3 regions of the Rhizobium sp. Leaf341 genome follow, and region 1 is predicted to be linked to each of the others. Evidence: predicted binding sites of a transcription regulator. Region 1 holds the regulator's gene; each other region holds the start of a gene.

Region 1 (10,649 bases):
TCAGTCGCCAAGCCGCTCCTGGAGATCCTGGCCGGCATTCCGACCATCGTCTACGGCTTCTTCGCCCTCGTCACGGTCGGTCCGTTCCTGCGCGACATCTCGGGCCAGCTGAACGGTCTCGTCACCGGCAATTATACAAGCTTCATCCAGGCGCAGAGCGTGCTGACAGCCGGCATCGTGATGGGCATCATGCTGATCCCCTTCGTGTCCTCGCTGTCGGATGACATCATTACGCAGGTACCGCGCTCGCTTCGTGACGGGTCTCTCGGGTTGGGGGCCACGCGCTCGGAAACCATCAAGCGCGTTGTGCTGCCTGCGGCACTGCCCGGCATTGTCGGGGCACTGCTGCTGACGGCATCCCGCGCCGTCGGCGAGACCATGATCGTGGTGCTCGCCGCGGGTGTGGCCGCGCGCATGCAGATCAATCCCTTCGAGCCGATGACCACCGTCACGGTCAAGATCGTCAACCAGCTGACGGGCGACCTGGAGTTTACCTCGCCGCAGACCCTCGTCGCCTTTGCGCTCGGCATCACGCTGTTCGCCATCACGCTCTGCCTCAACATTTACGCGCTCTACATCGTGCGCAAATACCGGGAACAGTACGAATGACCGACATGACCTCATCGCTCGCCGGTGCATCGCCGCGTCCCGTCGTCAGCCGTCGCGATATCGGCATCAAGCGCCGCTACGCCGCAGAACGTCGCTTTCGCGCCTATGGCATCGCGGCGATCGCCATCGGCATCTTCTTCCTCGGCCTCCTCCTCTGGACCGTCGTATCCAAGGGCTACACCGCCTTCCTGCAGACCGAGATCGTCCTGCCGATCACCTTCAGCGAAAAGGTCATTGACCCGAAGAACGAACGGGCAAGCAATCCCGCCAAGCTGATGACGGCGAACTATCCGCTGCTGGTGCGCGATGCTCTCGTGCAGAAGCTGGGCATCGATCCGGCCAACCGCGCCGACGTGAAGCTGGCGACCGACATGGTCTCGGCCAGCGCGCGAACGCAGCTTCGCGATGTCGTCGTCGCCAATCCCGCCATCATTGGCCAGACCGTCCCGGTGGCACTGCTGGCCGAAGGCAACATCGACTCGGCCAACAAGGGCCAGATCGACGTGACGGTCAACGAGGCCAACCGCAAGGTGAAGGACAAGCAGCTCGCCTGGATGCAGACGCTCGCGCAGGACGGCGCAATGACGAAGTCCTTCAACACGGGCCTCTTCACCTCGGGCGCCTCGTCGCGGCCGGAAGCCGCGGGGATCGGCGTTGCGGCCCTCGGTTCGCTCTACATGATGCTGATCGTTCTCGTGCTCGCGCTGCCGATCGGGGTCTCCGCGTCGATCTATCTCGAAGAGTTCGCTCCGAAGAACAAGCTGACCGACCTCATCGAGGTCAACATCAACAATCTCGCGGCCGTTCCCTCGATCGTCTATGGTCTGCTCGGCCTGTCGATCTTCATCAATTTCGCCGGCATGCCGCGTTCGGCGGCGCTCGTCGGCGGTCTGGTCCTCACCCTGATGACGTTGCCCACCATCATCATCGCCACGCGTGCAGCCCTGAAGGCGGTGCCGCCGTCCATCCGGGCCGCAGCACTCGGCCTGGGCGCCTCCAAGATGCAGACCATCTTCCACCACGTCCTGCCTCTCGCCATGCCGGGCATCCTTACGGGCACCATCATCGGTCTGGCGCATGCGCTCGGAGAGACGGCTCCCCTGCTTCTCATCGGCATGGTGGCCTTCGTGGTCGATTTCCCGGGCTCGCCGCTCGAACCTTCGACGGCCCTTCCGGTCCAGATCTACATGTGGGCCAATGAAGCCGAACGTGCATTCGTGGAGCGGACCTCCGGTGCGATCATCGTGCTCCTGGTCTTCCTGGTGATCATGAACCTTGGCGCGATCCTGTTGCGGCGCCGCTTTGAACGACGCTGGTAGTGAGGTAGAAAACAATGAACATGATGTCAGAAGCGACTCTCGAAAAGGCGGTCGATCAGAAGATGAATGCTGTCCCTCACAAGATGATCGGCAAGGATGTGTCGGTCTATTACGGCGAGAAGCGCGCGCTGTTCGACGTGAACCTCAACATCCGCGAGAATACGGTCACGGCGCTGATCGGCCCGTCGGGCTGCGGCAAGTCGACCTTTCTGCGGACGCTGAACCGCATGAACGATACGATCGATCATTGCCGGGTCACCGGCAAGATCACGCTCGATGACGGTGATATCTACGATCCCTCGATCGACGTGGTCGAACTGCGCGCCCGCGTCGGCATGGTCTTCCAGAAACCCAATCCGTTTCCGAAGTCGATCTATGAAAACGTGACCTACGGCCCGAAGATCCACGGTCTTGCCCGCAGCAAGGCCGAACTCGACGCCATTGTCGAGCAGAGCCTGCAGAAGGCCGGCCTCTGGAACGAGGTGAAGGATCGCCTGCACGAATCCGGCACCGGTCTCTCCGGTGGTCAGCAGCAGCGTCTCTGCATCGCACGCGCCGTTGCCGTCAGTCCTGAGGTCATTCTGATGGACGAACCCTGCTCGGCGCTCGACCCGATTGCCACCGCCAAGGTCGAGGAGCTCATCCACGAACTGCGCGCCAACTACACGATCGTGATCGTCACGCATTCCATGCAGCAGGCAGCCCGCGTCTCGCAGCGCACCGCCATGTTCCATCTCGGCAATCTCGTCGAGGAGAACGATACCGACAAGATGTTCACCAATCCCGACGACCAGCGCACGCAGGATTACATCATGGGACGCTTCGGCTGACCGGTCGTGCGACCGATAGACAAGTGCCCGTGACCGAACTCCAAGGACAGGATCCATGGCAACCCATATCGTATCCGTCTATGACGAAGACCTGAAATATCTCAGCCGCCGTATCTCCGAGATGGGCGGCCTTGCCGAGCAGATGGTGGCCGAATCCGTGCGGGCCCTGGTCAACGCCGATCTGGGTCTCGCCCAGAAGGTGATTTCCGACGACGTCGTGCTCGATGACGCCGAGCGCCAGATCGGCGAGAAGGCCATCATCACGATCGCCAAGCGGCAGCCGATGGCGGCCGACCTGCGCGAGATCATGGGGTCGATCCGCATTGCGGCCGACCTCGAGCGTGTCGGCGATCTTGGCAAGAACACCGCCAAGCGCGTCATCGCGGTCTCCAGTGCCAGTCTGCCGCGCCAGTTGGCGCGGGGGATTGAGCATCTGGCCGAACTGACGCTGATGCAGCTGAAGGAAGTCCTGGATGTCTACGCCTCCCGCTCGGCGGAAAAGGCAAAGGCCATCCGGGAGCGAGACGGCGAGATCGACGCGATCTACACCTCGCTGTTCCGCGAACTCCTGACCTACATGATGGAGGATCCGCGCAACATTACCCCGTGCACGCATCTCCTGTTCTGCGCCAAGAACATCGAGCGCATCGGCGACCACGCGACCAATATCGCTGAGACGATCTACTACATGACGACCGGCGCGCAGCCGCTCGGCGAACGTCCGAAGGACGACTCGTCGAACACTGTCGGCGCACTCTCCACCTGAGCGAACGGCGCGGGAGAAATCCATCCTGCGGCGTCGTCCTCGGTCTTGAGACCGGTCGCTGTCTCGAGGTTGGGGATGGCGGCCGAAGGGTGGTCTCTTGCCGAAATGCCTGAACTGTCAACGATGATCGCCGCCTTCGGGTTCTGGCGAAGGCCTCGTCACGCGACGAGGACACTACGGAGTCCAGAAATGCAGCCGAGAATAGCCGTTGTCGAAGATGAAGAAGCCCTGAGCGTCCTGCTGCGGTACAATCTTGAGGCCGAAGGTTTCGATGTCGATACCATCAATCGGGGCGACGAGGCAGAGGTTCGCTTGCAGGAACGGCTGCCGGATCTGCTCATCCTCGACTGGATGCTCCCCGGCGTGTCCGGCATCGAGCTCTGCCGGCGCCTTCGCCAGCGCAGCGAGACGGAGCGTCTTCCCATCATCATGCTGACGGCACGGGGCGAGGAAAGCGAGCGGGTCCGTGGTCTTGCCACCGGCGCCGATGATTATGTCGTCAAGCCGTTCTCGACGCCGGAACTGATCGCCCGCGTGAAAGCCATGCTCCGCCGCGCGCGTCCGGAAGTGCTGTCGTCGCTCTTGAAATGCGGCGACATCGAGCTCGACCGCGAGACGCACCGCGTCCACCGCAAGACCCGGGAAGTCCGTCTCGGCCCGACCGAATTTCGTCTGCTCGAGTTCTTCATGTCGTCGCCCGGCCGCGTCTTCTCGCGCTCGCAGCTTCTCGATGGCGTTTGGGGGCACGATATCTACGTCGACGAGCGCACCGTCGATGTCCATGTCGGTCGCCTGCGCAAGGCGCTTAACTTCTCCAACATGCAGGACGTGATCCGCACCGTACGCGGAGCGGGCTACTCGCTGGAAAGCTGAGCCTGTCGCGAAGCAAAGCTGCTTACCCGCTGCGCGTGCTCCGGCCGAGGCCTGAAGCGAAAACGCCTTCCTCGCAGAGCGAAGAAGGCGTTCTTGCGTTCCGACTGCAGGGCGTTCTCTTATCGGGCGCGACGGCGCTCGGCCGAGGGCTGATAGGCCAGCTTGGCGTGGAACGTGCAGTAGGGCGAGCTATCTGGGGAGTCGTTTCCGCAGAAGTGGAATTCGTCCTTCATCGGGTCGCCGATCGGCCACTTGCAGGTGCGATCGGTCAGCTGCGTCAGCACCAGCTTGCGGGACATGGGCACCACGACATTGCTGCCCGTCGCGCTGCCTGCGCTGTTCGTTACCGCCAGTGCGGTTTCCGGCGCGAATGCGCTTTCGGAATCTTCGATGACGTTCACGCTGACCGGGCGGGCCATCGAACGCTGGGGGGCGGAGCGGGGGGCTGTGCTCGCCACCACGGCTTCCGGTGCTGCCGGACGGGCAACGACGACGGGGCGCTTGGGACGGGTTGCGCTCGGCGAGGCGCCGCCTGCCTTTGCGCGGCCCGGAAGCGACAGGCGATGAACCTTGCCGATGACGGCGTTGCGGCTGACGCCACCAAGCTGCGCCGCGATCTGGCTCGCGCTCAGCCCTTCGGCCCAGAGCTTCTTCAGTCTCTCTACCCGCTCGTCAGTCCAGTTCATTGTCGTCTCCGTTCCAGGCCGTACCAAAGGACGAATCCCTCACCGCGCTCCGGATGGCTCCGAAGCTGCAACGCCTTGACTCTTCTGGTGACTAGGTCCGCCGCATGCGTCTAGCAATTCCTTGGTAACGTAGAGACGGGGTGACTCCGTGACAAGAGTCCCGGGAATCGCGCCGAATCGATTTTTGGGTTTTCCCCAACTTGCTGTCGCCGCGTGATATATTTGCAAGACCTTTTTGCCGGAAAGCATCGTGCTCGAAAAATGCATCCGAGGCCTGTCTTTCCGGGAGTTTTGTTGACAGCGGCACCCGAAATACCGATAGTGCGCTCGCCGCCGTCAGGGCGGTATTTTTCATTTCGGGCCGGCGCTGTCGGCCGCTGCAAAACGGATCGAACCTTCCCCGCAGAGTGTGCGGACAGGACGAGGAGACAGGCACGATGGCCGAGGCAACCCCGCTTTACGAGACCTATATGCGTGCGCCGCTGCGCTTCGAGCGCGGCGAGGGCGTCTGGCTGGTGGCGGAAGATGGGTCGCGCTATCTCGACTTCGCCGCAGGTGTCGCCGTCAATTCCCTTGGCCACGCGCATCCGCATCTCGTCGCAGCGCTGAAGGACCAGGCCGAAAAGGTTTGGCATCTCTCCAATCTGTACGAGATTCCCGGGCAGGAAAAGCTCGCCAAGCGTCTGACCGACAACACGTTCGCGGACAAGGTCTTCTTCACCAATTCCGGTGCGGAAGCGCTGGAATGCGCCATCAAGACGGCGCGCCGCTACCAGTTTTCCAAGGGCCGGCCGGAGCGTTTCCACGTCATTACCTTCGAGGGCGCCTTTCACGGGCGCACGCTCGCGACGATCGCGGCCGGCGGCCAGGCGAAATATCTCGAAGGCTTCGGCCCCAAGGCACCGGGCTTCGTCCAGGTCCCCTTTGCCGACCTGGATGCCGTCAAGGATGCGATCACCGAGGAAACCGCGGCGATCCTGATCGAGCCGATCCAGGGCGAGGGCGGGATACGCCCGGCACCCAAGGCCTTCCTGCAGGCGCTGCGCGCATTGTGCGACGAGCACGGCCTGATGCTGATCTTCGATGAGGTCCAGTGTGGCGTCGGACGAACCGGCAAGCTCTTTGCCTATGAATGGTCCGGCATATCTCCGGATATCCTCGCGGCCGCAAAGGGCATCGGCGGCGGCTTCCCGCTTGGCGCCTGCCTTGCCACGGAAGAGGCCGCCTCGGGGATGGTCGCGGGCACGCATGGTTCGACCTACGGCGGCAATCCGCTGGCCATGGCGATCGGCAATGCCGTGCTGGACGTCGTTCTCGGCGATGGGTTTCTCGAGCATGTGCGGGATGTCGCACTCGTCTTCCGTCAGGGGCTGGCCTCGCTTGCCGATCGTTTCCCCGATGTAATCGAGGAAATCCGCGGCGAAGGCCTCATGCTCGGCATCAAGGCGGCGGTTCCCTCCGCCGACCTGCTGAAGGCGATCCGGGCGGAGAAGATGCTGGCCGTTCCCGCAGGGGAAAACGTCATCCGCCTGCTGCCGCCGCTGATCACCAGCGCGGACGAAGCCCGCGAGGGTCTCGCCCGCATCGAACGCGCCAGCGAAACGTTGACGGCGGTCAAACAGCGCGCGCGTGCGTGATCTGGACGCCTTCGACATCAGGATTACCGACAGCCGGCCCGCGCAGAAGGCATAGGCTCCAAGAACGCCTTGGAGCCGCCCCCGGGCACAAGGACAGGACACCGCATTTTCATGGCCGAACCTCGCCACTTCCTCGATCTCTCCGCCATGTCGGCAGAGAACCTGCGCTCCATCATCGATGATGCCCGGGTGCGAAAGGCAGCGACCAAGGCCGGGACTGCGGAAAAGCCGCTGGCCGGCAAGATGCTCGCCATGATCTTCGAAAAGCCTTCCACCCGAACCCGTGTGTCGTTCGACGTCGGCATGCGCCAGCTCGGCGGCGAGACGCTGTTCCTTTCGGGCACGGAAATGCAGCTCGGTCGCGCCGAGACGATCGGCGATACGGCCAAGGTTCTCTCTCGGTACGTCGATGCCATCATGATCCGCACGACAGACCACAGCCGCCTGCTCGAGCTTGCCGAACATGCGACCGTGCCGGTCATCAATGCCCTGACAGACACGACGCATCCCTGCCAGATCATGGCCGACATCATGACTTTCGAAGAGCATAGCGGCCCGGTAAAGGGCAAGACCATTGCCTGGACGGGCGACGGCAACAACGTGCTGCATTCCTTCATCGAGGGATCGGCGCGTTTCGGCTACACGATGAAGATGGCGGTGCCGCTCGGCTCCGAACCCGACGACAAAATTCTCAACTGGGCGCGCAACAATGGCGGCAACGTGATCCTGTCGCATGACGCGGAAAAGACGGTCTCCGGTGCCGATTGCGTCGTCACGGACACCTGGGTGTCGATGAACCAGGAGCATCGCGCCCGGGGACACAACGTCTTCCAGCCCTATCAGGTCAATGCTGCGCTGATGTCGAAGGCGGACGAGAACGCGCTCTTCATGCACTGCCTGCCGGCGCATCGGGGCGAGGAAGTGACCGACGAGGTCATTGACGGACGTCAGTCCGTGGTGTTCGACGAGGCGGAAAACCGCCTTCATGCCCAGAAGTCGATCCTTGCCTGGTGCCTGGGCGCGCTCTGAGAGCCTGCCTGCGACGCGCATCGTCAAAACCTTGAAAAACGGCATTCGGCCACCGATCTAGGTGCAAAGCGGAATGTCACGATTTTTGCTGGCATTTCATATCGATCCAATAGAATGGCGTTGTGGCGTGCAAAACCCGGACCTGTCCGGGGCGCCGTCATCTGCGTTCGGGCTCGCCGCGGCGGGTCATGCATCAGGAGCATGGACATGGTGGACAAAGGACCAGATCTCGGCGAATTCGGTTACGCGGGCGATGACCGCGTCGTGCCTTTTCAGGTGGAGGGCCTCGACGTGCGCGGTCGCGCCGTTCAGCTTGGCCCCATGCTGGATGCGATCCTCGAACGGCACAATTATCCGTTGCCGGTCGCACGCCTCGTGGCGGAAACGGTGGTGCTCACCGTCCTCCTCGGCACTTCGCTGAAGTTCGATGGCAAGCTCATCATCCAGACGAAAAGCGATGGCCCGGTCGATCTCGTGGTCGCCGACTTCTCGACGCCGGATCGCGTGCGCGCTTATGCCCGCTACGACGAAGAGGCGCTGGCCAGCGCGATTGACAAGGGCGAAACCGATCCACAGGATCTGCTCGGCCAGGGCATCCTTGCCTTCACCATCGATCAGGGCGAATACACCCAGCGCTACCAGGGCATCGTTCCGCTGGACGGCGCTTCGCTGGAGGAGATCGCCGGCGTTTATTTCCGCCAGTCGGAGCAGATCCCGACCAAGGTGCGCCTTGGCGTTGCCGAGCTGTTGGATCGCGACGAGAACGGCAAGCCGCGCCACCGCTGGCGGGCCGGAGGCATGGTCGCGCAGTTTCTGCCGGAGGCGCCCGACCGGATGCGCCAGCCGGACCTGCATGGCGGGGACGGAGCCGAGACGTTCGAGGGTGGTGTCGACGACCTCTGGGACGAGGCGCGTGTCATGGTTGAGACGATCGACGCCGACGAATTGACCGATCCGACCGTCGGCACGGAACGGCTGCTCTATCGCCTGTTCCACGAGCGCGGCGTGCGGGTCTATCCCCCGCAGGCGGTCTATGACCAATGCGCCTGCTCGCGTGAAAAGCTGCGGGACGTCCTTGCCAGCTTCAGCCAGGAGGAGATCGACAGCACGGTGGAGGATGGGGTCATCTCGGTGACCTGCGAGTTCTGCTCGACCACCTACACGTTCGAAGCCACCGAGGTCCGCCCGCAGTAAGCGCGCGCACATCGTTTGGAAACTGAAGGGGCTCCCGGCAATTGCGGCCGGGGGCACATCGGCTGTGGTCAGTTCAATGTGCGGCTGAGGCCCGGCAGGTCCAGCGAAAAGGCGGGAATGTCGACCGTGAAGGTTTCGCCGTCAGGTGTCTCCATCGAGTAGTGTCCGAACATTACACCGGAAGGCGTGTCGAGCGGGCAACCGGAGGAGTACTCGAACGTATCGCCCGGATTGAGGATGGGTTGCTCGCCGATCACTCCGGGGCCGTTGACCTCGTCGACCTGACCGCTTTCGTCCGTGATATGCCAATACCGCGTCATCAGACGCACGGTTTTCGTGGAACGGTTCGAAATCAGAATGCGGTAGCCCCACACATAGCGCCCATCTTCGGGATCGGACTGATCTTCCAGATAATAAGGCTCTACGGTGACCTCGATGTCCCGTGTCAGCGCGCGATACATGATGCAACCCTTCCAGTCAGTGTGCATATTCTAGGGGAAGATGGTTTCCCGAAGAATAACGCCCGCAGGAAGTGTGTTGCGGCACGGCACGCCGTCACGCTGTCACGCCGCGCGGGGTTAGCGCGACGTGACGCTCCGAGGATGGAGCAGGGCCGGGTAGCAGGATCAGGACGCGCCTCAGGCGGCGACGGTCTTCAGCGCCCGGGCGAAATCCTCGATGAGATCCGCACTGTCCTCGATGCCGGCCGACAGGCGCACGGTCCCGTCGGAAATGCCGAGTTCCGCACGGGCCTCCTCGTTGAGGTTCTTGTGCGTCGTCGTCGCCGGATGCGTGATCAGGCTCTTGCTGTCGCCGAGATTGTTGGAGATCTTGACGATTTCCAGCGCGTTCTGCAGCGCGAACGCCGCCTTCTTGCCACCCTTCATCTCGAAACAGACGAGCGTCGATCCGCCCTTCATCTGCTTTGCGATGATATCGGCCTGCGGATGGTCCTTGCGGCCGGGGTAGATGACGCGGGCAATCTGGCTCTGTTCGGCGAGGAAGTCGGCAACCTTCGCTGCGTTGTCGCTCTGCTGGCGCACCCGCAACGGCAGGGTCTCGATGCCCTTCAACAGCGTCCAGGCGTTGAACGGCGACAAGGCAGGGCCGGTGTGGCGGAAATAATCGTGCAGATGCTCGTCGATCCAGTCTTTCGACGAGAGGATGACGCCGCCAAGGCAACGCCCCTGGCCGTCGATATGCTTGGTGGCGGAATAAACGACGACATGGGCGCCGAGCTCGAGCGGCTTCTGCAGGAGCGGCGTCGCAAAGACGTTGTCCACCACCAGCTTGGCACCCGCCGCATCGGCTAGCTTCGCCACGGCGGCAATGTCGACCACCTCGAGTGTCGGATTGGTCGGGCTTTCCAGGAAGAAGACCTTGGTATTCGGGCGGATGGCCTTTTCCCAGTTCTCGATGAAGCGGCCGTCGACCAGCGTGCATTCGATGCCATAGGAGGGGGCCAAGGTTTCCACGACCCAGCGGCACGAACCGAAGAGCGCGCGTGCGGCGACGATATGATCTCCGGCCTTCAACTGGCAGAGGATGGCGGCAGCCACGGCGGCCATGCCCGAGGCCGTTGCGCGCGCATCCTCGGCGCCTTCCAGGAGGCACATGCGCTTTTCGAACATGTCGTTGGTGGGGCTGCCATAGCGCGCGTAGATAAAGCCGTCCGTTTCACCCTTGAAGCGTGCTTCCGCAGCTTC
Region 2 (10,649 bases), on a different contig from region 1:
GGATCTCGACATGGCCCTGCGTGCCATTGCTTTCGGCGCCATGGGCACGGCCGGCCAGCGCTGCACGACATTGCGGCGCCTGTTCGTCCATGAAAGCGTCTATGACGCGTTGCTGCCGCGGCTGAAAAAGGCCTATGGCAGCGTGTCCGTCGGCAATCCGCTCGAGAGCACCGCTCTCGTCGGTCCGCTGGTTGACCGCCCCGCCTATGAGGGCATGCAAAAGGCGCTGGAAGACGCCAGAGCACATGGCGGAAGCGTAACGGGCGGCGAGCGTGTGGATCTCGGCCATGCCGACGCCTATTACGTCAAGCCGGCTCTGGTCGAAATGCCCGAACAGACAGGACCGGTGCTCGAGGAAACCTTCGCGCCAATCCTCTACGTCATGAAGTACAGCGACTTCGACGCCGCGATTGCGGCCCACAATGCCGTCGCTGCGGGCCTGTCCTCATCGATCTTCACCCGCGACCTGCAGGAGTCCGAGCGGTTCCTGTCAGCCGACGGTTCGGATTGCGGTATTGCGAACGTCAATATCGGCACGTCGGGTGCAGAGATCGGCGGCGCGTTCGGCGGCGAAAAGGAAACAGGCGGCGGGCGGGAGTCCGGTTCGGATGCCTGGAAAGCCTATATGCGTCGTGCGACCAACACGGTGAACTACTCGAAAGCGCTGCCGCTCGCCCAAGGCGTGTCGTTCGACATCGAGTAAAACCCGGGTACCCGATCGAGCCTCGCATTCCGGAGCATGAGGCAGACCGAGAGCGTATCGCCGTTCTCGGTTTGCTCTCAGCTGCCCTCGGCTTTTGCCAAGGACAGCACGAATGCCGCAAACCGCTCGCCAGCCTCGTCGAGCGGACCGCTGTTATCGATCGTGGTCAGATGCGGATCTCCCTCGATATCCGGCACCTGGCGGGCAAGTCGCTGGCGGATTTCGGCCTCGCTTTCCCGCGCGCGGGCGATCAGGCGTGCGGCGATGACCTCAGGCGACGCCACGATATTGACGACTGCCACACGCGGAAACGCATCTCGAAACGTCTCGAGCACCGCGCGACTGCCGTTGGCAACGAGTGTCCGTCCCGTTTGAAGCTTGGCATGACAGGCTGAGGGAATGCCATAGCGAAGGCCATGGGCCTCCCAGTGGACGGCAAAACCACCCTGTTCGACGCAGGCCTGAAACTCCTCCGGTGATACCGCCTCGTGATCTTCGCCGCCGGCATCTTGTGCGCGCGTGATCACACGACGGACCAGTTCGATATCGGCCGATCTCGCCTTTAGCCGGCTCATGGCGTAATCGATGACGCTGTCCTTGCCGGCGCCGCTTGGGCCGACGACGACGATCATGGCGCCAGCGCCGCCTGTCGGATGATCCGGCGTCATGCGACACGTCGACCGTTGCGCCAGACCGAACGGACGATCGGTACGCCATGGGGGCGTTCGACGCGGACGAGGTCCGCACGGCGGCCGATCGCGATACGCCCCCGATCTTTAAGGCCGACCGTGCGGGCCGGATTGTCGCTGACGAGCGCAATGGCCTTTTCCAGCCCGAAGCCCTCGATCGCATCGGCGAGCAGGAACGGAGCGTGAATGAGGCTGAAGGGCACATAGTCCGACGAGAGGACATCAAGAACGCCCCGCTCCGCCAGGTCGCGCGCAGCGATATTGCCGGAATGCGAGCCGCCGCGAACGACGTTCGGCGCGCCCATGAGAACGCTCAGCCCGGCCTCATGCGACAGGTCGGCCGCCTCCAGGCTGGTCGGGAACTCCGCCAGCTTGACGCCAAGGTCGATCGATTCGCCGACATGGGCGGCGGTCGCGTCGTCGTGGCTGGCGATCGGAATGCCCCGAGCTGCGCAGAGCTCTGCCAAGGCGATACGATGGCGGGCAGAATTGCGCTCCGACAGCGCCAGCTGCTTCTCGACGTAGATCGCGAAGGCTTCGTCCGAGAGGCCACGTTTGGTCTTGTAGTAGAAGATGTACTGATCCATCGTCTGGAACTGCCGCTGACCCGGCGCATGGTCCATCAACGAAACGAGGCCGACCTTCGGATCGTCACGGAATGCATCGAACTGGTCGAGCACGTTGTCGGTCGAAACCTCGCAGCGCAAATGGATGCGGTGGTCGGCGCGCAACCGGTTGTCTCGCTCAGCCTCGGCCAAGGCATCGGCCATGGCCCGCATTTCGCCGGTCGCAAAGCCATCGTCCCCCTCGGCCGATCCCATCCGCAAACAATCGAAAACGGTGGTGATACCGGAGGTGACGATCTGTGCATCATGTGCCTGGATCGCCGCCATCTTCATCCAGCGCAGGCCCGGGCGCGGGGAGTAGTGTGTTTCCAGGTGGTCGGTATGCAGTTCGACGAGACCGGGAATCAGGTAATCCCCTTCGAAGTCCTCGCCCGTCTGAACCGCACCGTCGGAGATGTCGGCGATCTGCCCGTCCCTCACGACGACGGACCCCTTCACGATCTGGTCCGGCAGGACGATGCTGGCATTTGTGAAGACCTGCTCGACGGCCATCATTTCTCTCCTTCGGTCGCGGCATCGCCCAGCGGCATCAGCGAATGGACGGTAAAGGGGCTGCCGCGCTTCGGCTCGACGAAAAGCGCAAGCGCGCTGACCGGTAGCGGTTTTCCGAGAAAGCCGGCAAAGGCCTCTTCCAGCGCGACGCGCATGGCGGGGCGCCGATCCTCAGGAACCTTGCCGGTCAGGGTCATGTGAAAGCGGAATTCTTCGAAGACATAGGGATAGCCCCAGGTTTCCAGGTTTTGTCGCTCGGCCGGCGGCAGCGAAGCCGGCTTGCGGCGCTCCATGTCCTCGGGAGACAAGGCAGCTCGGAAGGGCTCGAACCGCCGCACGGTCTCGGCGGCGAAGCTCGAAAGTGCGTCCGAAGCGGCACCGGGGACGAGTGCAAAGAAGGGACCGAGTTCGCCCAAGCTCAGAGACGGTATTTCGAAGGGTTCGCTCTCGGCGCAGAATTCGTCCAGGGCGGCCAGCAGTTCGGCCTCCGTACGGCCGGGGGCCAGCTCGAAAGGTGCCTTCAGCGTGGCATGAAAGCCGTAGCGCCGGGGTTCCGCGGTCAGCGCGCCGAGCTCTTCCGTGGTGAAACCGGAAACGTCCGGCGTTGGTACGCGACCGTCGAGAAAGGCATCGCGCGAAAGCCATGCTGCTGCGGCCAGGGTCAGAGCGTCGTCTTTTGGGGGCGTGAAATAAAGGGCGTAGCGCATTGCATCCTCGTCATGTCGCCAACGGTCTCTGCGGATCCCGGTAAAGCCGTGGCCGTCTTTCTGTTCCACATCATCCGACCATGGTGGAAAGTGAGTCGGAGCGGATATGGACCCGTGCCGTCGTTGCGGCACGCGTGTCATCCTGATGTGACGACGTCATGACATCCAACAATGTTCCCGCGCTTCCGCTGTGCGCCATCTCCCGCCAGCACATGCTCGGAGACTTGCGGACCGACCGTTCCTCCATGCCGTAACGGCCTGCCGATCGGAGAGGCCAAGCACGCCTGACAGGCATGGCACCGATCGGTATCGTTGCCCGGTCGAGGAAGTGGCGAAGGTGGCTGTCATTCGGTTTTGAGATCACCCAGACCGTCGATCGCGGCCAAAACGACCGCTTCGAGCGGGCGGTCGATATCGACGGTGACCACAAGGTCTTCGCCCGTCGGTGGTTCGAGCGTCGCCAACTGGCTTTCCAAGAGCGTCGTCGGCATGAAATGCCCCGTGCGGTGGCCCATGCGGGACTCCAAAACGGCTCTGGTGCCCGTGAGATATACGAAAGCAAGCCGTCCACCAGCGGCTTGGCGCAGGTGATCGCGATATGTCCTCTTCAAAGCGGAGCAGGACACCACAACCGCATGGCCGCCATCCGAGCCCTCGTGCAGGGCCTTGCCCACGGCATCGAGCCACGGCCAACGATCTTCGTCGGTCAGCGGCGTACCGGCGGACATTTTGGCAATGTTTTCTGCCGGATGCAGCGCATCTCCCTCGATGAAATCCGTCGCGAAAGCCTCGGCAATGGCCGCGCCGACGGAGCTCTTTCCGCAACCGCTCACCCCCATGACCACCACAGGCACGGACAGATGAGACGCCGTCACGTCATCGAGAGAGTGATGGGAGGCCGAGGCCCCCCGGGTTTCGGGTCTGCTGTCTTCTTGCACTGTTCAGGCCATCTTTGCGTAGGTTGCGGCCATTTCGGCCAGTCGCTTGATGCGGATCGACGGTGCCTTGCCGGCAGTGCGGAAGGCTTCGAAACGCTCCAGGCAAACATCGGTCATCAGAGCCGTTGCTGGTTTCAGGTATCCGCGCGGATCGAAATTCTCGGGCTTCTCCTGGAAGGATTTTCGAATCGTGCCCGTCATTGCAAGACGCAGGTCCGTGTCGATGTTGACCTTGCGGACACCGAAGGGAATGCCGCGCTGAATTTCCGACAACGGCACGCCCCACGTCTGCGTCATCTCTCCGCCATAGGCGGTGAAAAGGTCCTGCAGATCCTGCGGCACTGTAGAGGAGCCGTGCATCACGAGGTGTGTGTTCGGAAGGGCCCGGTGGATCTTTTCGATCGTCTCGATCGACAGGATGTCGCCATCCGGCGCGCGTGTGAACTTGTAGGCTCCATGGCTGGTGCCGATCGCAACCGCGAGTGCATCGACCCCCGTCTTGGCCACGAAATCAAGGGCCTGGTCCGGGTCCGTCAGCAGCTCTTCGCGCGTCAGCTTGCCCTCGAAGCCGTGTCCATCCTCTTTTTCGCCCGCGCCCGATTCCAGGTTGCCGAGGCAGCCGAGCTCGCCTTCGACGGATACGCCGGCCGCATGGGCAATCCTCACGACGTCCGCGGTCACCCCGACGTTGTATTCATAGCTGGCCACCGTCTTGCCGTCGGCGAGCAGCGAGCCGTCCATCATGACGGAGGTAAAGCCGTTGGTGATGGCCGAGATGCACGTCGACGGCTGGTCGCCGTGATCGAGATGGAGGCAGATCGGAATATGCGGATATTCCTCGGCGGCGCCGAGGATCAGGTGCCGCAGAAAGCCATCACCGGCATAGGCGCGGGCGCCGCGGCTTGCCTGAAGGATAACGGGACTATCCGTCTTGTCGGCCGCGCGCATGACGGCCTGCACATATTCCAGATTGTTGACGTTGAAGGCCGGCACCGCATAGTCGTTTTCGGCCGCATGATCCAGCAATTGCCGAAGGCTGATCAGTCCCATTCCGCTCTCCCTAGTGTACCGGCCGCTCTCTCCGCCGCCGTGATTTCTCCAGGTGGCGCCCCGTCGCGGCGCCAACCTGTACGGTCGCTGCCGCACACCCCTGTTGCTCGACAGCATAAGGATCAAGACCGCTTTGGCAACGCTGAACGATCAATCCGGCCGCTGTTCGTCGCGAGAACGGCCTTTCTTGATCTTCTGCTCCCGGAAGAGGATGAAGAGACCCGAGGCAACGATCAGTGCCGCGCCGATGATGACGGAAAGGCGCGGGACATCGCCGAAGAAGATCCAGCCGAAGACGACGGCCCAGAAAAGAAGTGTGTATTGAAGCGGCACGACCGTCGCGGCGTCCGCGAGCTTCAGGGACCGGCTGACAAGCACGTGCGCGCTCATGGCGACCACGCCGAGAAGGGCGGGGAGCAGAATGGTTTCGGGATCGAGCGCTTTCCAGCTGCCGGGAACAACAGCAATGCCGATCAGGGAAAAGACGAAGGAGCCGACGAACTGCCAGACGACGAGGGTCATATCCGGAGTGGTGCGCAAGGTGCGGCCGAGGATGATGGCAATGGCAAAGCACGCGCTGCCGAAGAATGCGACGAGAGCCGGGAGAGACAGGCTTTCGCGCGAGGGCTCAAGCGCAACGAGCACGCCGGCAAAGCCGATCAGGATCGCCGTCCAACGTCGCCATCCGACCTTTTCCCCAAGGAGAAACGGTGACAGCGCTGCAACATAGATGGGGACGGCAAGCCAGTAGATCATCGCGTCGGCAAGCGGCATGAACCTGACGGCAAAGTAGAATGCCGTCGCATCGATAGCAAAGAGCAGCGATCGCAGGGCCTGAAGCCCGGGACGCTCGACGCGGATCACGTTCGACAAGCCGCGGCTGAGAACAAGGGGCAGCAGCACGAGGAGCGCGGCGACACTGCGGATCGCCATCAACTGCAAGACCGGATAGGTCTCGACAAGCCATTTCCCCATCGTGTCGTTGAGCGAAAACAGAAGCATGCCGAGAAGCATGAAAGCAATCCCGAGGCCGACTGGTCTTGGCCGGGCGACAGGCGGGTCTAGAGGCACGGTGGACGACATGGCGGCTTGCTCGGCGTGATCGAGGGAGGGGGGGACGGGATGCGCGTCACGGCAGGGGGGTAAGGCGCGGAGTGCTCGCGCGTGATCAGACGCTGTTTGCGGTCCTCTCTGTTGCCATAAAGTGTTGGCGCGAACCAATGCGGCTTTGCCATGGTTTCATGACAAAAGGAAATGAGTTTACCCGTCGCGCGTGTCCTGACTTGACGTCGAGGACGAGATGGCTAGATAGTTCAGCAATTCCGCGCATACGATATCGACACTCGTGCGGAATGAACTTGGTGCCGGGCCCCTCTGGCGAGAGTTTTAACGGCGCTCTCGCGATGTCGGTACCGCCAGCATACTCAGCCGGCGGATGTAGAAATTCCCATGACAAAGAACGTCTTTACGACGATGCGTGCCCGTGCGGGTACGGCATCGCCTCTTGCCCATGCCCATTCCGCTTGTGGACCTCTTTCGGTCTGCTCCGGAGCGGACATCGCTTCGACAGGGAGGGTTGGTTCATGAACGCCTCCTCCCAGACCTCAACCCTCAGCTATTTCACCTGGGCTTTCATCGTGACCGGCATCGGTCTCGCGCTGGGTGCCTGGCTCGGCTGGAACGAGACCGGCACGATCGGCGGCATGGCCACCGTCTTCTTCATTTGCACGGTCCTTGCTGTGCTGGAAATCTCGCTGTCCTTCGACAATGCCATCGTCAATGCCAACAAGCTCGAGGACATGACGCCGGTCTGGCAACAACGGTTCCTGACCTGGGGCATCCTGATTGCCGTCTTCGGCATGCGGATCGTCTTTCCGCTCCTGATCGTCGTCATCGCGGCCGGGATCGGCCCGATCGATGCCGTCATCCTCGCTGCCGCCCGACCGGACGAGTATGCCCGCATCATGAACGACGCCCACTTGCCGATCGCGGCCTTCGGCGGCACCTTCCTGATGATGGTCGGCCTCTCCTATTTCTTCGACCATGACAAGAAGATCCACTGGATCTCCTTCATCGAAAAACGTCTTTCAGCAGCGGCCAGCATCAAGGGCGTCGAGATCGCCTTTGTCCTGATCCTGATCCTCGCCTTTTCCGCACTGATCCCCGACGATGCGGCAACACCGGATGTCGAAAGCACCACGTTCGTCTTCTCCGCCATCTACGGTCTCGTCACCTTCCTGGTCGTCGAAGTCATCGGTGGTCTGCTCGATGCCTCGCAAAAGACGATGAGCGAAGCTGCAAAGGGTGGTCTTGGCGCGTTCATCTACCTGGAAGTGCTCGATGCCAGCTTCTCCTTCGATGGCGTCATTGGCGCTTTTGCGCTGACGCAGAACCTGTTCGTCATCGCCATCGGTCTCGGCATCGGCGCCATGTATGTGCGCTCTATGACGATCATGCTGGTGGAAAAGGGAACGCTCGCGGAATATCGCTACCTGGAACACGGTGCGTTCTACGCGATCCTTATTCTTTCGGTGATCATGTATGTGCAGACGCTTGTGCATATCCCCGAAGTGATCACCGGTCTTGGCGGCGCGACGCTCATCGGTATCGCGCTCTGGTCGTCCATCCGGTATAATCGCAGACATCAACCCGTTGGCGCGGACGCCGTGGCCCAGCATTGAACGCCTGGTGGGGTGGCAGCAACCGCTGTCACTCCCGGCTGCCGTGACCTGGTGATTTCCATGAAATGGCAGGTCTCGGCCGGTCACATGGGGGCCGACGTTACCGGATCTCAAAAAGCAAAGCCCGCCGGTCCGTCATGGACCTGCGGGCTTTTTGCGGCCCGGGATAGGGATCCCAGGCAAAACGTCTGATGCCACGTTCCCTCGACCTCACTGTCGAGAGCTATCAGCCGCGGCGATAGGGTGCCGGAAAGCTGGCCGGGTCGATGCCGAGCGTATTGAGATCACGGGCCTGCGGGCGACGGCCACCTTCGATGGCTGCGGCAGCGGCGGATGCGGCGCCGATAACGGCAAAGGCTCGGCCAAAAATGTTACGCTTCGTGGTCACTGTCTTTATCTCCTGTTCTCATCTTCACTGAACACAAGATGGGCTCTCGACGCCGCATTGACAACGTACAAGTGCTCATTGCAGCCATGCGCGGCAAGCAAGACGGATGTCCTAACAGAGTGTTACTTTGGACGACGCTTCAGAAGCACGGATGTTTACATGCTTTAATTCCGTCGTTAAATCGATTATATTCAGGATTGTACGCTCAACAAAAAATGGCCGGATGCCTCACAGAAGCATCCGGCCATCGATCCCAGGACTTTCGATCTGATCAGTCTTCGCTGGCTGCGAGTTGCGACAGCACCTGTCCGCGTCCCCGCGCGCGCAGGATCAAGGGGACAATCAGTGCGAGCGCGGCGATGGTCAGCAGCACCGCGGCGATCGGCGAGGTAAACAACACGCTCGGATCGCCTTGACTGATGGCCAGGGCGCGCCGCAGTTGCTGCTCGGCAAGCGGACCGAGAATGAGACCGACGACGACAGGTGCGATGGGATAGCCGAGGATGCGCATGATGTAGCCGAGAAGGCCGAACGCAAGCAGCATGCCGAGCTCGAAGACCGATGGATTGGCGCCGATGGTGCCGAGCGTCGCGAACAGCAGAATGCCTGCATAGAGCCAGGGTTTGGGGATCGTCAGCAGCTTGACCCAAAGTCCGACCAGCGGAAGATTGAGCACCAGCAGCATGAAATTGGCGATCAAAAGGGACGCGATAAGGCCCCAGACGAGCTGCGGATTGGTTGCAAACAGCAGCGGACCCGGCTGCAGACCGTATTGCTGAAAGCCGGCGAGCATGATCGCCGCGGTTGCCGTCGTCGGCAGGCCGAGCGTGAGAAGCGGCACGAGTGTGCCGGCAGCCGACGCGTTGTTGGCCGCCTCCGGACCGGCGACGCCTTCAATCGCCCCTTCGCCGAATTCCTCGGGATACTTCGTCAGTCGCTTTTCGGTGGCATAGGAAAGGAAAGTGCCGATTTCGGCACCGCCGGCGGGCATCGCACCGATCGGAAAGCCGATGAGCGTGCCGCGCAGCCAAGGCTTCCAGGAACGGGCCCAATCCTGCTTGGTCATCCAGACCGAGCCCTTGACCGCCTCGACCTTGTCGGGCCCCGTCGCGCCCTGTGCTGCGATGTAGAGCGTTTCACCGATCGCGAACATGGCGACGGCCAGCGTCGTCACCTCGATGCCGTCCAGCAGGTCGGGAACACCAAAGCTCATACGCGCCTGGCCTGTCAGCTGGTCAATGCCGACGATGGCAAGCGCAAAGCCAATGAAGAGCGAGGTAAGCCCGCGCAGCGTCGAGTCGCCAAATGCCGAGGAGACGGTCACGAAGGCGAGGACCATGAGTGCGAAATATTCGCGCGGGCCGAACACGAGCGCCACCTTGACCACGAAGGGCGCGATGAAGGCGAGACCGATGGTGGCGATGAGGCCGGCCACGAACGAGCCAATGGCAGCGGTGGCAAGAGCCGGGCCGCCTCGGCCCTTTCGGGCCATCTTGTTGCCTTCCAGCGCGGTGACGATGGACGCACTTTCACCGGGCGTGTTCAGAAGGATCGACGTGGTCGAGCCGCCATACATGCCGCCGTAGTAGATGCCTGCGAACATGATCAGCGACCCCGCGGGATCGAGCCGATAGGTCACGGGCAGCAGGAGCGCCACTGTCAGCGCCGGACCGATGCCGGGCAGAACGCCGACAGCGGTGCCCAGCGTCACCCCGACGAGCGCGTAAAGTAGGTTCATCGGCTGCATGGCAATCGCGATGCCCTGGAGCAGGAATTCGAATGTCGACATGACGCTCTCTTAAAAGAAGAGGTGTTCGAGCGGCCCTGCCGGCAGCGACAGCTGCAGGAGACCGGCGAAGATAAGCCAGACGGCGAGACAGAGAAGGATGCCGACGGGAATGGTGATCCACAGCTTGCGACGACCGAAGCCCGCCGCCGTGAACGCGAAGAGGAGGCCCGTGGCAACGGAGAAGCCGACCGTGCGCAGGAAGAGCATCTGGAGAACGAGACCGGCGACGATCCAGGCAACCGGCGGGATCTCCTGGCGCTCACGCGCCGGGAACTCGTTGCGAAATGCCGCAACGGCTGTCCAGATCGCAAGGCCGAGAAGACACCATGCGATGACGAAGGGGACGGTGGCAGGGCCGATCTTGGAATAGTTGGCCATGGCCGAAAGGCGCGAGCTATCCCAGAAGATCAGGCCGGCCAAGGCTCCCAGGAAGACGGCAACGGCAAGCGCCGCCCTGTCGGGGCGGCGCGAGGTTGCGCTTGGTGTGCGCGAGACGTCGCTCATTGAACGAGACCAATTTCTTTAAGGATCGTTTCCGTTGCAGAAACGTCCTTGGCGAGCTGTTCCTTGAAGGCGTCTCCTGAGA
Region 3 (10,649 bases), on a different contig from region 1:
GGACCACGCCGAAGGTGATGTTGGCGGCATCGAGATTGGGGAAGACGAGGAGGTTGGCGTCCTCGTGCAGGGTCGTGCTCGGCATGACCCGCTTGCGCAGGACCTGCGAGATCGCGGACTCGCCGTGCATCTCGCCATCGGCTTCGAGGTCGGGCGCAAGCTCCCGCACGAATTCCATCGCCCGGCGCATCTTGCTCGCGCTCTCGGACTCGCGCGAGCCGAAATTGGAGTGGGAAACGAGCGCGGCGCGCGGGGTGATGCCGAAGCGCTTGATCTCCTCGGCCGCCATGATCGTCTTCTGCGCGACCTCTTCGGAGGTCGGATTGAAGGTGACGAAGGTGTCGGTGAAGAAGGTCGCGCCATGCTGGGAGATCAGCAGGCTCATGGCGGAGAAGTCGAGCGCACCGGGCCGCTTGCCGATGATCTGCGAGATGTCGCGCAGGTGGCGGCTATAGCGCCCTTCGAGGCCGCAGATCAGCGCATCGGCTTCGCCGCGCTTGAGGGCGAGCGCGCCGATGACGGTGTAGTTGGTGCGCACGGTGGTGCGGGCAGCTTCCGGGATGACGCCGAGCCGGCCGACCAGCGAGAGGTACTGGTCGACGTAATCCTTGAAGCGGCGGTCGCTTTCCGGGTTGATGACCTCGAAATCGGTGTCCGGGCGGATGCGCAGGCCGAAACGCTTCAGGCGCTGATCGATGATCTGCGGGCGGCCGATGAGGATCGGCAGGGCCGTGCCTTCCTCGAGCAGGACCTGGGCGGCGCGCAGCACGCGCTCGTCCTCGCCTTCGGAGAAGATGACCCGCTTCTTCTCGGCGGCTTTCGCCAGCGTGAAGATCGGCTTCATGATGAAGCCGGAGCGGAACACGAACCGGTTCAGCTGGTCGAGATAGGCATCGAAATCGGCGATCGGCCGGGTGGCGACGCCGGTGTCTGCGGCCGCCTTGGCGACCGCCGGGGCGATGCGCAGGATCAGCCGCTGGTCGAACGGCGAGGGAATGAGATAATCGGGCCCGAAGATCGGCGTCTCCTCGGAATAGGCGCGCGCGGCCACATCCGACGGCTCTTCGCGGGCAAGCCCCGCAATGGCGCGCACGGCGGCCATCTTCATTTCCTCGTTGATCGTCCGGGCGCCGCAATCGAGCGCGCCGCGGAAGATGTAGGGGAAGCAGAGGACGTTGTTCACCTGATTGGGGAAATCCGAGCGGCCGGTGCAGATCATCGCGTCCGGCCGGGCGGCGCGGGCGAGATCGGGCATGATTTCCGGATTGGGGTTGGCGAGCGCCATGATCAGCGGACGCTCGGCCATCTGCACGAGTAGCTCGGGCTTCAGGACGCCGGCGGCCGACAGGCCGAGGAAGACGTCGGCATCGGCGATGCTGTCGGCGAGGACCCGGTGGTCGCTCTTCTGGGCATAGATTGACTTCCACTCGTCCATCAGGACTTCGCGGCCCTCATAGACGAGACCTTCGAGATCGTGGACCCAGATGTTCTCGCGCTTCGCGCCGAGTTCGACGAGAAGATTGAGGCAGGCGAGCGCCGCGGCACCCGCACCCGAGGTAACGATCTTCGCCTTGGCGATCTCCTTGCCGGCCAGTTCCAGGCCGTTGAGGATCGCGGCGGCGACGATGATGGCGGTGCCGTGCTGGTCGTCGTGGAAGACGGGAATGTCCATCTTCTGGCGCAGCTGGCGCTCGACCTCGAAGCATTCCGGGGCCTTGATGTCCTCGAGGTTGATGCCGCCGAAGGTGGGCTCGAGCGCCGAGACGACATCGACCATGCGCGCGATTTCCGGCGCGTCGATCTCGATGTCGAAGACGTCGATGCCGGCGAACTTCTTGAAGAGGACGGCCTTGCCTTCCATCACGGGCTTGGAGGCGAGCGGCCCGATATTGCCGAGACCGAGAACGGCGGAGCCGTTGGAGACGACCGCGACGAGGTTGGCGCGTGCCGTGTACGCGGCTGCCATCGAGGGATCGTCGCGAATGGCGAGGCAGGGGGCGGCCACGCCCGGGGAATAGGCGAGCGCGAGGTCGCGCTGGTTGCCGAGCGGCTTCGTCGCCTGGATCTCCAGCTTGCCCGGGCGGGGGTACCGGTGGAAGAACAGCGCCTGTTCGTCAAGGTCGCCGCCGGCCGGTGTCTTCGGTGTCGTCGTGTCGTCGCCGCTGCTCATTGCGTCAGTACCTCTTTCTCAACGCGGTCCTTCTGGCACGATTTGGCCGGTGCGTACAGTTCGCAGGTCCGGTTTTGGACCGGTTCTCGCTTTCACGCGCGCCACTGTCATGCTGCTGAAACAGGAGTCTGTTTTCACGGATGGCAGCATCCGAAACCGAAAGAGCTGCGAAGGAGAAGAGAGTGAGCGAACCTGCCGTCCGGCACTACCGGACCCTGTTCATTTCCGACGTGCACCTCGGCTCCAAGGCCGCAAAGACCGACTACCTGCTCGATTTCCTGCGCCTGCACGATGCCGACACCATTATCCTGGTCGGCGACATCGTCGACGGCTGGCGGCTGAAGCGCTCCTGGTACTGGCCGCAAGCCTGCAACGACGTGGTGCAGAAGCTGCTGCGCAAAGCCCGCAAGGGCACGCGGATCATCTACATTCCCGGCAATCACGACGAATTCCTGCGCGCCTTTCCGGGGACGCATTTCGGCGGCATCGAAGTGGCCGCGCGCCACATCCACGACAGCGCCGACGGGCTGCGCTATCTCGTGCTGCATGGCGACGAGTTCGATGTCGTCGTGCGCAACGCGCGGCTGCTGGCCTATCTCGGCGACTGGGCCTACGACATGGCCATCGTCGTCAATATCGGCCTTGCCGCCGTTCGCCGCCGGCTCGGCATGCCCTACTGGTCGTTTTCCGCCTGGGCCAAGCAGCAGGTCAAGCACGCGGTCAATTTCATCGGCGCGTTCCAGACGGTGGTTGCAGCCGAAGCCCGGAAAGCCGAAGCCGACGGCGTCGTCTGCGGCCATATCCATCACGCGGTGATCGAGGATATCGACGGGATCCGCTACATGAATTCGGGGGACTGGGTGGAAAGCTGCACGGCGATCGCGGAGCACCCGGACGGCCGCATGGAGCTGATCACCTGGAACATCCTGGCGGGCGTGTCGCAGCCCGTCGAGGATACGAGCGAGGCACAGGCGCTGATTGGCTCGCTTCTGGCGCGTCAGGCGGCCTGAACGGCTTCAAGCGGCATGAAGCGGCATGACGCGGCATGCAGGGGGCAACGCCGCGTGGCACGGTTTGCGATCGCGGACGAGGGGGACCGTGGCAGCGGCATCGACGCGCCGGGGAGACCGGATGCAGGTCTCCGGCCCGCCGGACCGGCGGGGTAGAAATTCCCCGCGCTTGCGTCAAAAAAGACGCATCCCGCAGCGGCGGAACGCTTTATACCGGCATCACACCGTCACCTCACAGCGATTCCGGTCTCAGGACGGCGGCAGCAGGTCAATACGCATGGAACCTCCTACACCGCCGCGGCTTCCCGAGCCGGCCCCGCCGTCCCGTTTCGTGGCGCGGATCGCGCTGCTGTTCAGCGCGCCGTTGTTCATCAACGGGTTCGCACTGCCGTTCTTTCCGGTCTGGCTGGCGTCGCTCGCGTTCGACGCGGCGCAGATCTCCATCATTCTCGCGGTTCCCATGTTCGTCCGCGTGTTCTCGGCCCCGGTTGCCGGCATGATCGCGGACGGGCTCGGCGAGCGGACGCGCCTGCTGCTCTGGTCGGCCGGCCTGTCGCTGCTGACGGCGCTCGGCCTGTTCGTTTCCCATGGCTTCTGGGCGGTTCTCGTCATCTACACGCTGCAGGGCGTCGTCTATTCGCCCTATGTGCCGATCGTCGAGGCGGTCGCACTGACCGGCGTGCGGCGCTGGGGCTTCGACTATGCACGGATGCGGCTCTGGGGCTCGATCGCCTTCATCTGTTCGACCATGATCGGCGGCGCCCTCATGAGCCGCTACGGCGCGACGATGGTGCTGCCGGCCATGACGGTGGGGTTCGTCGCCATGGTGGCGGTGACCTTCCTCGCGCCGCGCATCGGCGCGCCGCGCCGTCCCTCGACGCTGACGACGCTGGCCGATCCGCCGCCAAAGGCGTTGCGGGCGCCCGACATCCAGATGCTGCTGATGGGCGTCGGACTGATCAATGGCAGCCACGGCATGCTGTTTGCCTTTTCGGCCCTCTACTGGGCGAGCATCGGCTTTTCCGGCACGCAGATCGGCCTGCTCTGGAGCGCGGGCGTGGCGGCTGAGATCGCCATGTTCATCGCCGCAAAGGTGATTCTCCTCCGCGTCAGTCTCTGGGCGATGATCTTCTCGGGCGCGGGGCTGGCCATCCTGCGCTGGCTGGTGTTCCCGCTCGATCTCGGCTTCTGGGGCTATTTCGCGCTGCAGTGCTCGCACGCCTTCACCTATGCGATCATGCATACGGGGCTGCAGTCCATGCTGGTGCGGCGCGTGGCAGAGCGGCAGGAGACGGCCGCGCAGGGGCTCTATTTCTTCTACACCGGCATGTTCACCGCCCTGTGCACCTTCGTCTCGGGCGCGTTTTACGGCTGGTTCGGCGTCCACGGCTTTCTCGCCATGGCCGTGGCGGCCTTCATCGGCTTTGCTTTGCTGATTGCCGCCTGGACGCTTCAGCCCCAGAGTTCGGGCTCGAGCGGCATCAGCCGCGAGCCCTCGTAGCGCAGGCCGGGCTCGCGGTCGCGCGCGAGCAAGAGAGGCCCATCGAGATCGACGAAGGCCGCACCCTGCGCAAGGAGGGCGGCGGGCGCCATGGCAAGCGAGGTTCCGACCATGCAGCCGACCATGACGTCGAGCCCGAGGGCCCGGGCCCGGTCGCGCATCTCGAAGGCGTGGGTCAGGCCTCCTGTCTTGTCGAGCTTGATGTTGACGGCATCGTAACGGTCGGCGAGCCGATCGAGGTCGGCGATGGTGTGGACGCTCTCATCGGCGCAGACGGGGACGGGGCGCGGCACGCGGGCGAGGCACTCGTCGCGACCTGCCGGGAGCGGCTGCTCAACCAGCGCGACGCCGCACGCCTCGCAGACGGCGAAGTGGGCGGCGAGGTTCGTATCCGTCCAGGCCTCGTTGGCGTCGAGGATGAGAATCGATTCGGGGGCGGCCGTCCGAACGGCGCGGATGCGGGCCGTGTCGTCCGCAGTGCCGACCTTGACCTTCAGCACCGGACGGAACGCGGCCTCGGCGGCGCGGGCCGCCATGGTCTCGGGGTCGGCGAGCGAGATCGTGAACGCGGTAACGAGCGGCTGGGGCAGGGCCAGGCCGGCGAGCTGCCAGACGGGCAGGGCGCTTTTCTTGCCGTCCAGATCCCACATCGCGCAATCGACCGCATTGCGCGCCGCACCGGGCGGCATGATGCGGGCGAGCTCGGCCCGGCCGATGCCGCGCTCGATCGCGTGGCGGCAGGCCTCGATGGCCGCGACCACGCCCTCGATCGTCTCGCCATAGCGGCCATAGGGCACGCATTCGCCGATGCCGCTCGCCGCTCCGTCGCGAAGCCGGCAGGTGACCACGGACGCTGCCGTCTTGGAGCCGCGCGAGATGGTGAACGCGCCGGCAATGGGAAAATGCTCGACAGTGATCTCAAGCGTCGTCATCTGCGTATGCCCTTTCCGAAACGATCCTACCGGAGAACGTGGCATCGACATCACGGTCGTCAACTGGCTGTCGTCACGTTTGTCATCGGTTTCTTTTCCGTCGGTGACATCGTCAGCAGCAGTCGCTATGAGTGTTTGCTGATCGACACCCATGCAACCTTTGCACAGAGAATTCAGAACCGCGTGACCAAAACCCTCGTCAAGACTGAAGCGACCGTCGAGCGCGACGATTCCGGCGAGAGAGGGGACACGGTCTATCGTTTCGCCGGCAACTGGCGTGCCTCCGGCCTGCCCCCCGTGGTCAAGCGCCTGGACGAGATGGCGCGACCCGCCGGCGGCCCGGAAGGCGCGCAGGTGCGTTTCGACCTTTCCGACATTTCCGCGATGGACACGGCCGGCGCCTGGATTATCCGCCGGTTCATGACGAAGCTCGGCGGCGACGACGCCGTGACGCTCGACGGCGGAAATGCCGGCTACCTGGAACTGGTCAAGGCGCTGCCGGCCGAACTGCGCGAACCGCAGGCGGACGACAGCCCGCCGCGCACGCTTGCCGACCGCGCGTTCCAGCCGATCGGCAAGGCCGTCCTGTCGATGTGGGACGATATGGTCGCCGCCATGTACATTGTCGGTTCCGCCGTGCGCGGGGCGCAGCTGAAGGTCGGCCGCCATAGCGGGCTTTCTCCGGCGGCGATCATCAACCAGATCGACCGCATGGGCGTCCAGGCCGTGCCGATCATCACGCTCATGTCCTTCCTGATCGGCGCGATCATCGCGCAGCAGGGGGCGTTCCAGCTGCGCTATTTCGGCGCCGAGCTCTTCGTGGTCGACCTCGTCGGCATCCTGCAGCTGCGCGAAATCGGCGTGCTCCTGACGGCCATCATGATCGCCGGCCGCTCCGGCAGCGCGATCACGGCCGAGGTCGGCTCGATGAAGATGCGCGAGGAGATCGATGCGCTGAAGGTGATGGGGCTCAGTCCCATCGGCATCCTCGTCTTTCCCCGCCTCGTGGCGCTGACGATCGCCTTGCCGCTGCTGACGATCATCGCCAACTTCGCAGCGCTCGCCGGCGCGGCCATGGTCGTCAACATCTATTCCGGCATCACGCTGTCCACCTTCCTCGCGCGCCTGCAGGAGGCGGTCGACTACTCGTCCGTGCTCGCGGGCATGATCAAGGCGCCGTTCATGGCGCTGATCATCGGCATCGTCGCGTCCGTGGAGGGTATGAAGGTCGGCGGCAGCGCCGAATCGCTCGGCAAGCATGTGACCCAATCGGTGGTGAAGTCGATCTTCGTGGTCATCCTCATCGACGCCCTCTTCGCCATCTTCTATTCGGCGATCAATTTCTGATGGAGGCGACGTCGATGCAGACCGCCCAGGACACGCAGACCATGACGGCGGAGACGCCGGAGCCGCGCGACGACCGGGAGACGGACGGGGATGCCGATCGCGGCCGGTCGGGGAAGGACGCGTCCGGGCGCGAGGTCATCCTCTCCGTCAAGGACCTGACCGTTGCCTTCGGCTCCAATGTCGTCCTCGATGCGCTGAACCTCGATATCTATCGCGGCGAGATCCTCGGCTTCGTCGGCCCGTCGGGCACCGGCAAGTCGGTGCTGATGCGCACCGTGCTGCGGCTCCTGCCACGCCGCTCGGGCAAGATCGAGATCCTCGGAGCCGAATATGATGCCGTCAGCGAAGAGGAGCGCGTCGAGCTCGACACGCGCCTCGGCGTGCTGTTCCAGCATGGCGCCCTGTTTTCCTCGCTGACGGTGAAGGAGAACATCCAGGTTCCGATGCGGGAATATCTCGATCTGCCGCAGGAGATCATGGACGACCTCGCCCGGCTCAAGATCGAACTCGTCGGCCTTGCGCCGGAGGCGGCCGACAAGTTCCCCTCCGAGCTTTCCGGCGGCATGATCAAGCGTGCCGCCCTTGCGCGTGCGCTGGCGCTCGATCCGGATCTCGTCTTCCTCGACGAGCCGACATCCGGCCTCGATCCGATCGGTGCGGCCGAGTTCGATGAATTGATCGCCCGGCTGCGCGACACTCTGGGCCTGACCGTGTATATGGTGACTCACGACCTCGACAGCCTGTTCTCCGTCTGCGACCGGATCGCCGTCCTCGGAAAGAAGAAGGTCATGGTCGAGGGGACGATCGAGGACATGCTCGCGTCCGACGACGACTGGGTCCAGTCCTATTTCCGCGGCAAGCGCGCACGGTCGATCGTGCGGGACGACGGCCACGATCTGCACCACCACGACGCCGCCGTGGCCGAACGCAATGCCGCAGACCGGCAGGAAAACCCGCAGAGCAGCCCGCAGGGCACGCGCGCGGGCTGACCGGTTCCAAAGTTTCAGACAGTTCAATAGGGCCCGAGCGGCCACAGGGTAGACGCCAAAGATGGAAACCAAAGCCAACTACACGATCGTCGGGTTCTTCACCATCGCCGTGATCGTCGCCGCCTTCGGGTTCGTCTACTGGATGTCCCAATTCGGCCGCGGCGGCGAAATGGTGGAGCTCGTCGTCAGCATTCCCGGCTCGGCCAACGGCCTGAGCGTCGGTTCGCCCGTGCGCTTCAACGGCATTCCGGTCGGCAGCGTGCGCAGCCTGGCGATCAACGCCAACGATCCGCGCTACTCGGTGGCGGTCACCGAGGTCTCGGCCGACGCGCCGGTCCTGACCTCGACCAAGGCGACCCTCGAAGTGCAGGGCCTGACGGGTGCCGCCTATATCGAACTCAGCGGCGGCAACAAGGGCGAGCCGAGCATCCTGCGCAAGGCGCTGGACGAAGGCACCTCGGCGCAGATCCAGGCCGACCAGTCGAGCGTGACCAGCCTGCTCGCCACGGCCGACAAGATCATGGATCGCGCGAATGACGCGATCGGCGATATCCAAGGCTTCGTCTCCGACGTCCGCGGACCGCTGACCGGCACCATCACCAATGCCGAGCGCTTCTCGAAGTCGCTGGCCGACAATTCCGAAGGCATCGACCAGTTCCTGGAAAGCGTCAGCGCCCTGTCGACTTCGATCAACAGCGCAGCCGAGAAGCTCGATTCGACGCTCACCTCCGCCGATGCCCTGGTGAAATCCGTCAATCCGCAGGATGTGAACCGCATCGTCTCCAACGTCGCCCGCATGAGCGACGAACTGACGGCGGCCTCGGCCGGCGTGTCGGACACGATTGCCACGATCCGCAAGACGGCCGAAACCTATGAGCGCTTCGGTGCCAATGCTACGACGACGCTCGCCAAGGTCGATTCGCTCCTCGGCGCGGTCGATTCGCAGAAGGTCGGCAATGTCATTAACGATGCTTCCGTGGCCAGCGCGGATGCCCGTCGCGCCATCTCGACCTTCGCGTCGCTCGCCGACAGCGTGCGGGAGCGGCAGCCCGAGATCGACCAGACCATCACCGACGTGACGCAGATGGCCAACAAGCTCAACGCCGCATCGAGCCGCGTCGACGGCATCCTCGTGAAGCTCGACGGCTTCCTGGGCGATGCCGACGCGCCGGGCATTTCGCAGGATGCGCGCCAGACGCTGGCCTCGTTCCGCAGCGTGGCTGACAACATCAACGCCCAGATCGGCCCGATCGCCAACAACCTCAAGCGCTTCACGAGCTCCGGCCTGCGCGACATCGAGGCACTGGTGGACGATACGCGCCGCACGGTGCAATCGCTCGACAACACGATCTCGACCTTCGACAAGAACCCGCAGCGGCTCCTCTTCGGTGGCGACACGGTCAAGCAGTATAATGGGCGCACGCGTCGTTGACGCCCTCCCAGCGGTCGTTCCCGTGACTCGGCTGCGCGGCAAAACACTCTCGCCGGACGTGGGAATCGCGGCTGAAACCGCGTTTATGTTTCCAATTGGCATGCGATGGGGCGGCTCGGGCGCGCTTGCGCCCGGCCGGCGCCCGAGAAGCGTGACATGGCTGCACAGGTCGTCGCTTTTCGGTGCTGCACGGGATGCGATCGGGGCGTTTCGCCCTTGTCTTGTTCAAGTCGCCGCTTAGATTGCTCCCCAACAATAAGGGTCATGGCTGTATGTTTCCGGACGTCAACGGTACTGGTAAATCGCGTTTCCTCCGGGCTCTGGCTCTTCTCATCGTCGCATTGCCGCTCGGCGCCTGCGCGGGCAAGGCCAACAACGACACCTACAGCCTGTCGTCCGTTCCCTCGGTGCAGGGACCGGCCGCCACGAGCAAGCAGATCCTCGTGCCCGAGCCGACGGCGCTGAAGGCGCTGGACAGCGACCAGATCGTCATCCGTCTTTCGGGCTCCGAGCTTCAGTATCTGGCGAAATCGCAGTGGGGCGATCGCCTGCCGCGCATGGTCCAGTCGAAGCTGGTGCAGGCCTTCGAGAATACCGGCAAGGTCGGCGGTGTCGGCAAGCCGGGCGAGGGGCTTGCAATCGACTACCAGATCGTGACCGAGATCCGCGCCTTCGAAGTGGACACGACCGGATCGCGCACCGCGGTGGTCGAGATCTTTGCAAAGATCGTCAACGACCGCAACGGGACAGTGCGCGCGCAGAAGGCGTTTCGTGCCACCGTTCCGGTCTCGGGCACGGAACCTTCCGCCTATATCAAGGGTCTCGACGGCGCGGCTGCCGAGGTCGTGGCCGATATCGTCCGCTGGACGCTCACGGCGATCTGACAACGCCGTGCTTCGACGCCGGAGCGGACGAACAGACCGCTTCGCGCGGTCTGTTGATGTCGTCACGTCCGGTCGGATGGAGCGCGTGCGGCTTCAGCCGCGGGCCGCGGGGATCGTCATCTGGTTGATCACCTCGTCGACGCCCTCGATCGACGTCGCAGCCTCCACCACACGATCGGCCTCGTCCGGCGAGCCGATGAAACCGCCGAGCACGATGGTGTTGCCCCGGGCCACGACGCTGACGTCGCTGACCTCCACATCCCGCATGGCGGCCAGCATGTCGGCCACCCGGGCTTCCAGGCCCGCCGGCTGGTTGGCCGCCGCATCGCCCGGGTCCGTGCCGAAGAACGTCCGTTCCTTGTAGACCATCATCGCGTCTCCTCT

Evidence for each region. The regulator PhoB, encoded in region 1, activates phosphate uptake and scavenging genes when phosphate is short. The targets are predictions, from matches to a motif close to TGTCATNNANCTGTCAT.
Region 2: ASG03_RS01245 (DUF1045 domain-containing protein) is a predicted target of PhoB. The motif match lies at 3,365-3,381, and genes of this name have one in related genera.
Region 3: ASG03_RS15710 (UDP-2,3-diacylglucosamine diphosphatase) is a predicted target of PhoB. The motif match lies at 2,276-2,292, and genes of this name have one in related genera.

The regions. Positions count from the first base shown of each region.
Region 1 is NZ_LMPE01000003.1:702,746-713,394, reverse strand. Features, by position in the region: gene pstC (phosphate ABC transporter permease subunit PstC) at 1-609, shown strand, start outside; gene pstA (phosphate ABC transporter permease PstA) at 606-1,928, shown strand; gene pstB (phosphate ABC transporter ATP-binding protein PstB) at 1,943-2,758, shown strand; gene phoU (phosphate signaling complex protein PhoU) at 2,814-3,524, shown strand; gene phoB (phosphate regulon transcriptional regulator PhoB) at 3,714-4,397, shown strand; gene ASG03_RS04920 (GcrA family cell cycle regulator) at 4,517-5,083, opposite strand; gene ASG03_RS04915 (aspartate aminotransferase family protein) at 5,521-6,720, shown strand; gene argF (ornithine carbamoyltransferase) at 6,832-7,749, shown strand; gene ASG03_RS04905 (Hsp33 family molecular chaperone) at 7,957-8,943, shown strand; gene apaG (Co2+/Mg2+ efflux protein ApaG) at 9,012-9,404, opposite strand; gene ASG03_RS04895 (O-succinylhomoserine sulfhydrylase) at 9,582-10,649, opposite strand, start outside.
Region 2 is NZ_LMPE01000002.1:271,723-282,371, reverse strand. Features, by position in the region: gene amaB (L-piperidine-6-carboxylate dehydrogenase) at 1-703, shown strand, start outside; gene phnN (phosphonate metabolism protein/1,5-bisphosphokinase (PRPP-forming) PhnN) at 781-1,371, opposite strand; gene ASG03_RS01250 (alpha-D-ribose 1-methylphosphonate 5-triphosphate diphosphatase) at 1,368-2,510, opposite strand; gene ASG03_RS01245 (DUF1045 domain-containing protein) at 2,510-3,217, opposite strand; gene ASG03_RS01240 (gluconokinase) at 3,562-4,056, opposite strand; gene fba (class II fructose-bisphosphate aldolase) at 4,159-5,205, opposite strand; gene ASG03_RS01230 (DMT family transporter) at 5,356-6,288, opposite strand; gene ASG03_RS01225 (DUF475 domain-containing protein) at 6,789-7,886, shown strand; gene ASG03_RS21640 (hypothetical protein) at 8,113-8,274, opposite strand; gene ASG03_RS01220 (tripartite tricarboxylate transporter permease) at 8,546-10,063, opposite strand; gene ASG03_RS01215 (tripartite tricarboxylate transporter TctB family protein) at 10,073-10,567, opposite strand; gene ASG03_RS01210 (Bug family tripartite tricarboxylate transporter substrate binding protein) at 10,564-10,649, opposite strand, start outside.
Region 3 is NZ_LMPE01000015.1:171,362-182,010, reverse strand. Features, by position in the region: gene ASG03_RS15715 (NADP-dependent malic enzyme) at 1-2,170, opposite strand, end outside; gene ASG03_RS15710 (UDP-2,3-diacylglucosamine diphosphatase) at 2,311-3,180, shown strand; gene ASG03_RS15705 (MFS transporter) at 3,458-4,681, shown strand; gene dgcA (N-acetyl-D-Glu racemase DgcA) at 4,633-5,613, opposite strand; gene ASG03_RS15695 (MlaE family ABC transporter permease) at 5,797-6,960, shown strand; gene ASG03_RS15690 (ABC transporter ATP-binding protein) at 6,975-7,949, shown strand; gene ASG03_RS15685 (MlaD family protein) at 8,011-9,381, shown strand; gene ASG03_RS15680 (ABC-type transport auxiliary lipoprotein family protein) at 9,654-10,265, shown strand; gene ASG03_RS15675 (BON domain-containing protein) at 10,359-10,637, opposite strand.